Regions from separate parts of the Bradyrhizobium sp. Leo114 genome, predicted to be linked through region 2. Evidence: predicted binding sites of a transcription regulator. Region 2 holds the regulator's gene; the other holds the start of a gene.
The links. Region 2 encodes PhoB, which activates phosphate uptake and scavenging genes when phosphate is short. Its sites were predicted from a motif close to TGTCATNNANCTGTCAT; they were not measured.

Region 1 (3,413 bases), on a different contig from region 2:
GATGCGCTACGCCTGGCCGTCGGCCTATTGGGGCTCGCTGCCGCTGGAGGGCGGCATCGAGGCCGCCTACCGGGCCGACATCGAGGCAGCGCCCGATCCGGCGGCGAAGCTGAAGGAGATCGAGGACCGTCTGAACAAGCTGCGCTCGCCATTCCGCTCGGCCGAAAAATTCTGGGTGGAGGAGGTGATCGACCCCCGCAGGACGCGCTCGCTGCTCTGCGAATTCGCGCGTTTGGCTGAGCCGATCCGGACCGCGGGGCCGCCAGGCAACATGTCGACAAGGCCGTAGTTGCTGCCTGACCCTCATGGTGAGGAGCCGCGTAGCGGCGTCTCGAACCATGAGGCCCGGGTCTCACAGGCGGCCCATCCTTCGAGACGCCTGCTTACGCAGGCTCCTCAGGATGAGGGGGAGTGCGTGGCGCCTGCGTCCTTTCGGCAGTTCTACACCTCGCTCTCGCGGTGCACGTCGTGGACCACGATGCCGGCGTCGGGCATCTTGATCCAGTCGCGCCGCATCAGCGTACGCTTGGTGTCCTCATGCCCGCTCATCCAGTGCTCGCGCATCGAGGTGCCCGAGAATTCGTGATCCTTGGCGTGGCCTTCATAGGCCTTCTGCTGATAGATCAGTTGCAGGATCGCGATGCTCGGCAGGGCGCTGTTGGAATCGCGGAGCTGGCGCTCTTCCTCCGATAGCTGCTCGTTCGGAATCTTCGACAGCGCCTTATAGAGGCGGGCGCGGAGATTGTGGGTCTTGCGATACATATCGGTGTTGTAGCGCGTGCGCGAGGAATACATGATGTCCTTGTGGCGGGCCATTACGTCGTGGATGTCGCGGGGCAGCACGCCGCGGGCCGAGAACAGGTCGACCTGGAATACCAGTGAATTGAGGCTGTCGACCTGATCGAGCAGATGCTGCAGCGGCGTGTTGGAGACGATGCCGCCATCCCAGAAATGGTCGGTGCCCACCTTTACCATCGGCAGCGCCGGGGGCAACGCGCCGCTCGCCATGATGTGCTCGGGAATGATCTCGTCATGCGCGTTATCGAAATAGATGAAATTGCCCGACAGCACGTTCACCGCGCCGACGGCAAAGCGCATCCTCTTGGAGTTGATGCGCTCGAAATCGACCAGCTCGAGCAGCGACTCGCGTAGCTGCGCCGTATCGTAATAGCTCGTGGCGGTCCTGGCGCCGGCTGGGCTGAACCATGGACTGGTGGTGTGGGGCGCGAAGAAGCCGGGCTGGCCCAGCACCGTCGTCATGAACGAGGAGGTGAAGTTGCGGGCCTTGCGGAAGATGTCGCCGTCCGGCGTGTAGTGCCAGATCTTGCGGCTGGTGATGCGGTCCCAGAATGTGTGCAGTCGCTCAAGCCGCCGCTCCGGCGGATTGCCGGCGATGATTGCCGAGTTGATCGCGCCGATCGAGACGCCGCAGATCCAGTCCGGCTCGATACCTGCTTCGTGCAGCGCCTGATAGACGCCGGCCTGGTAGGCGCCGAGCGCACCACCGCCTTGCAGCACCAGCGCGACACGGTCGCAGCGCTCCGGCCGCCAGCCGCGATGGGAGGTTGCAGTTTCTTGTTCGTCGAAATGTGGGCTACGCGCATCCATGTCCTTGCACTCCCTGCGCGCCAACGATTCCGTGTGCCCGTGACGCGCTGATGACAGCCGCCAAGGGGACATTCGGGTCACGCGGCTGAAGGAAATCCCTCATATCAATGTCAATGTCCGTCGCTAGCGTTCGGGCCATTAATTGCAAAACAGGGGATTTGCGATGCGCAGGGAAGAACTATTGCGGCTTCCGTCAATGCCTGCCGCGGGCCCAAGCTATCCCGCAGGACCCTACCGCTTCGTCAATCGCGAATTCCTGGTCATCACCTACGAGACCGATCCCGCGCTGATCCGTGCCGGGCTGCCTGAGCCGCTCGAGCCGATTGATCAGCCGATCGTGCACTACGAATGGATCAAGATGCCTGATAGTTCCGGCTTCGGCAGCTATACCGAGTCCGGTCTGGTGATCCCGGCGCGCTTGCACGGCGAAGAGGTCAATTTTGTTTCGCAGATGTACCTCGACGATGATCCGCCGATTGCGGCGGGCCGGGAGATCTGGGGCTTTCCGAAGAAATACGCCCATCCCAAGCTCGAGATCGTCAAGGACACGCTGACCGGCACGCTCGAATACGCCGGCCAGCTCGTCGCCATGGGCACCATGGGCTACAAGCATGAGAGCATGGCGGGCAATGGCGACATCACCCGCGCGACGCTGTCGAAGACGCAAGTTAATCTGAAGATGATCCCGGGAGTCGATGGCCGTCTCGAAGTCTGCCAGCTCGTCGCGATCAACCTGACCGACATCAACGTCAAGGGCTCATGGATCGGCCCGGGCCGGCTGCATCTGGTACCGCACGTCAATGCGCCGGTTGCGGATTTTCCGGTGCGGCGGGTGGTCGGCGCGCACCATTTCCTCGCCGATCTGACGCTGCCGTTCGGCCGCGTCGTGCACGATTACAACAAGGAAGCCGAGCTGGTCGCAACGGGTCTCGCGGCGGAGTAGACTGCGACATCAAACTGTAACAGAAGCGTAATTCAATCGTCGCGTGCCGGCGTGTGGGGAAGGTGCCCCGCACTGATATGTGCTGGCATGCGCAGGGGTTGACGATGTCTCGCGTTGAGCTTCGGGCTGGTCATGTCGGCTGAACCAGCGAAAATTGTCAGCGTGCCGGCGGACGCCACTCCGGTGATCCCCGGCCTGGTGTGGGCGTTCCGTCTGCATGGCGACGGCACCGCTGAATCCTTGCCCATCGAAGCGCCGATCGAGTTCAGCCATGATGGCAGGCTCTGGCTGCATTTCAATCTGGCGGATGGTCGCAGCCGGCAATGGCTTGGCGGCCTGCAGTTTCCGATGCTGGCGCGCGATCTCTTGCTGTCGCATGACAATTTCCAGCAGCTCCACACCATCGACAACTGCGTCTATGGCGTGTTCTCCGATCTCGTGCGCGAGATCGACTCCCCAACGGAGGAAACCGGCTTCCTTCGCTTCGCGATGACCGAGCGTCTCCTGATCAGCGGCCGCCATCAGGCGCTGTGCGCGGTGGATGCCACGCGCCGCGTGCTCGAAGGCGGCCATCGTGTCGCGACGGTGGCGGCGCTGCTTGAGAAGATCATCGACGAGGTCGCCGACACTATGGACCGGATGGCCGACAAGATCGCCACCGAGATCGACGGCATCGAGGAACGGGTGCTGTCCGGCGAGACCAAGTCGGAGATGCGGGCCGGGCTCGGCCGGTTGCGGCGAACCTGTCTGCGGCTGCATCGTCAGCTTGCCGGCTTGCGTGTCCTGTTCCACCGGCTCGAGCAGAAGAGCCCCGAAAATCTCAGCCCGGCGCTAAGGCTGCATGCCGCAAAGCTCGCACAGC
Region 2 (3,413 bases):
CGGCGCCAAAGGTGACTGCACGCAGCCTCAACTTCTATTACGGCGAGCACCATGCGTTGAAGAACATCAACCTGACGCTCGGCACCAACCGCGTCACCGCCTTTATCGGCCCGTCCGGCTGCGGCAAGTCGACCCTGCTCCGGATCTTCAACCGGATGTACGACCTGTATCCCGGCCAGCGCGCCACCGGCCAGTTGATGCTGGACCAGACCAACATCCTCGACCCCAAGCTCGACCTCAACCTGCTGCGGGCGCGGATCGGAATGGTGTTCCAGAAGCCGACGCCGTTCCCGATGACGATCTATGAGAACATCGCCTTCGGCATCCGCCTTTACGAGAAGATCTCGAAATCTGAAATGGACGGCCGCGTCGAGAAAGCGCTGCGCGGCGGCGCGCTGTGGAACGAGGTCAAGGACAAGCTCAACGCCTCCGGCCTGAGCCTCTCCGGCGGCCAGCAGCAGCGCCTCTGCATCGCCCGCACGGTTGCGGTGCGGCCCGAAGTTATCCTGTTCGACGAGCCCTGCTCGGCGCTCGATCCGATCTCGACCGCCAAGGTCGAGGAGCTGATCCAGGAATTGTCGGAGGACTACACGATCGCGATCGTCACGCATAACATGCAGCAGGCGGCGCGCGTCTCCGACAAGACCGCGTTCATGTATCTGGGCGAACTGATCGAGTTCGACGACACCAGCAAGATCTTCACCTCGCCGAGCGATCGACGCACCCAGGACTACATCACCGGCCGGTTTGGTTGAGGAGGGACATCATGGCTTCTGAACATACCGCCAAGGCATTCGACAGCGATCTTCAGGAACTGACCCGTCTGGTCGCAGAGATGGGCGGGCTGGTCGAACGGATGATCACCGAATCCGTCGATGCGCTGATCCGCCGCGACGTCGCGCTCGGCAAGCGTGTCGTCGCTTCCGACATCGAGATCGACAGCCTGCAGCGCGTGATCGAGGAGCGCGCCGTGCTGACGATCGCCCGCCGCCAGCCGATGGCTGTCGACCTGCGCGAGATCGTCGGCGCGATGCGGGTGGCGACCGACCTCGAGCGGATCGGCGACCTCGCCAAGAACATGGGCAAGCGCGTCGCCGCGCTGGAGAACGACTTCCAGCCGCTGAAGCTGATCCGCGGCCTGGAGCACATGACCGACCTCGTGCTGTCGCAGGTCAAGTCCGTGCTCGACGCCTATGCCGCGCACGATCTGCCGGCGGCGATGAACGTCTGGAAGAGCGACGAGGAGGTGGACGCGATCTGCACCTCGCTGTTCCGCGAGCTCCTCACCTACATGATGGAAGATCCGCGCAACATCTCGTTCTGCATCCACCTGATGTTCTGCGCCAAGAATATCGAGCGGATCGGCGACCACGCCACCAACATCGCGGAAACGGTCTTCTACATGATCGAGGGTCAGCAGATCACCGACAAGCGGCCGAAGGGGGATATGACGACGTTCGCCACGACCGTTCCGGGCAACTAGAGCAACATCCGGAAAGTCGACGCCGGCTTTCAGCCAAGATCCTGCTCAAACATCAAAGGAAGAGTGGGATGACGATTCAAGCAGAGAGTCATCCCGCTATAGGAGAAGCCAAGCCGATGAGCGCACGCATTCTGGTGGTCGAAGACGAAGAAGCGCTGACGACGCTGTTGCGCTACAATCTCGATGCAGAAGGCTATGATGTCGAAACGGTCGCCCGTGGAGACGATGCGGACACAAGGCTCAAGGAACGTATTCCCGACCTTGTCGTGCTCGACTGGATGCTGCCGGGACTCTCCGGCATCGAGCTGTGCCGCCGTCTGCGGGCGCGGCCGGAGACCAAGCAGCTCCCGATCATCATGCTGACCGCGCGCGGCGAGGAAAGCGAGCGCGTGAGGGGGCTGGCGACCGGTGCCGACGACTACATCGTCAAGCCGTTCTCGGTGCCTGAACTGCTCGCGCGGGTGAAGGGCCTGTTGCGCCGGGCAAGCCCGGAGCGGCTCGCCACCGTGCTCACCTATGGCGACATCGAACTCGACCGCGAGAAGCGCCGCGTCGCGCGCTCGGGCCGCCCGATCGATCTCGGCCCGACCGAATATCGCCTGCTGGAGTTCTTCCTGGAGCATCCCGGCCGCGTGTTCAGCCGCGAGCAGCTGCTCGACAGCGTTTGGGGCCGCGACATCTATATCGACGAGCGCACCGTCGACGTTCACATCGGCCGCCTGCGCAAATTGCTCAATCCCGGCCGCGAGCAGGACCCGATCCGTACCGTCCGCGGCGCGGGCTACGCGCTCGATGATCGCTTCGCGAAGGCCGAGCAGTCGTAAACCGGCGACCTCAATCCGTAGCCCGGGTGCAGCGAAGCGTAACCCCGGGGAAATTTGGACCCGCCGATACAGCGTTCCCGGGTTGCGCTGCGCTCCACCCAGGCTACGATCTGTCGTCGGCTTACTTGCCTTGTGACGGCTTGACCGTCGGACGGCGGCGGTCAGCCGCCGGCTGGTAGGCGATGCGGGAGTGGTGCGCGCAATAGGGCAGGCCGGGAAGCGCCTTGCCGCCGCAGAAGAAGAATTCCGGGCTCGAGGGATCGCCGACCGGCCAGTGGCAGGTGGCCTCGTTCAATTCGAGCAGCGACAGCCGCTGGCTCATCGGCACCACATTGTCGTAGGCGATAGGGTCCGCTTCCACCTCCACCTCGAAGGCGTGGGCGAGCGCGGTGTTGCCGCGGGAGACCGGACGCGCCACGCGCATCATCGGCTGTGCGGGACGCGCCTTGCGCTGCCGCGGCGCGGCTGCAGCAGGACTCTTGGCGCGGCCCGAGAGGCCGAGCCGGTGCACCTTGCCGATCACCGCATTGCGGGTCACGTTGCCCAGTTCCGCAGCGATCTGGCTGGCCGAGAGGCCACCTTCCCAGAGCTTTTTCAACTGCTCGACGCGTTCGTCGGACCAGGTCAATACCGTCATCGCATCTTTCCCTTCGCGTTGCGCCGGCCGATCCTGGGACAGCGCTGCGATGCCTAATCTCAAAAATCCCTGCGGGCAGAATCCCTTAAGGCTCGCCGGGCACGAAAACCGCACCCGAACGTGTACGCCGCACACAAAGGACTCTAAGGGATCAAAACTGCCGCACGAGATGTCGTACCCGACAGGCTAGACGCTACAATATGGCGTGACTCTGGCGCAAGAGTCCGCGCCTATGCGTCCACATGTTCCGACATTTAGGGATTGCAATCGGGCTTTTCCACCACACCGGAAAACTGCGGATTACCGGCACTTTGCAGCGCAGCCTGGCGGCTTCGTGGCGATTGACAGCACCCGCCGCGCGCATAGAATGCCTTCACGTGCCGCCCTGCAAAGGCGGCACGTTTTGTTTTCGCTGGATGAGCTCCAGCCGCGTGTCTGCATCGCTGCACGCCGCCGGGGCTTGTCTGAA

Region 1: ACZIRK_RS25090 (acetoacetate decarboxylase) is a predicted target of PhoB. The motif match lies at 1,648-1,664, and genes of this name have one in related genera.

The regions. Positions count from the first base shown of each region.
Region 1 covers NZ_JBUYEN020000021.1:126,310-129,722, forward strand. The annotation lists gene ACZIRK_RS25080 (acyl-CoA carboxylase subunit beta) at 1-289, shown strand, start outside; gene ACZIRK_RS25085 (patatin-like phospholipase family protein) at 442-1,608, opposite strand; gene ACZIRK_RS25090 (acetoacetate decarboxylase) at 1,772-2,551, shown strand; gene ACZIRK_RS25095 (transporter) at 2,684-3,413, shown strand, end outside.
Region 2 covers NZ_JBUYEN020000003.1:53,649-57,061, reverse strand. The annotation lists gene pstB (phosphate ABC transporter ATP-binding protein PstB) at 1-755, shown strand, start outside; gene phoU (phosphate signaling complex protein PhoU) at 767-1,483, shown strand; gene phoB (phosphate regulon transcriptional regulator PhoB) at 1,600-2,307, shown strand; gene ACZIRK_RS04530 (GcrA family cell cycle regulator) at 2,429-2,944, opposite strand.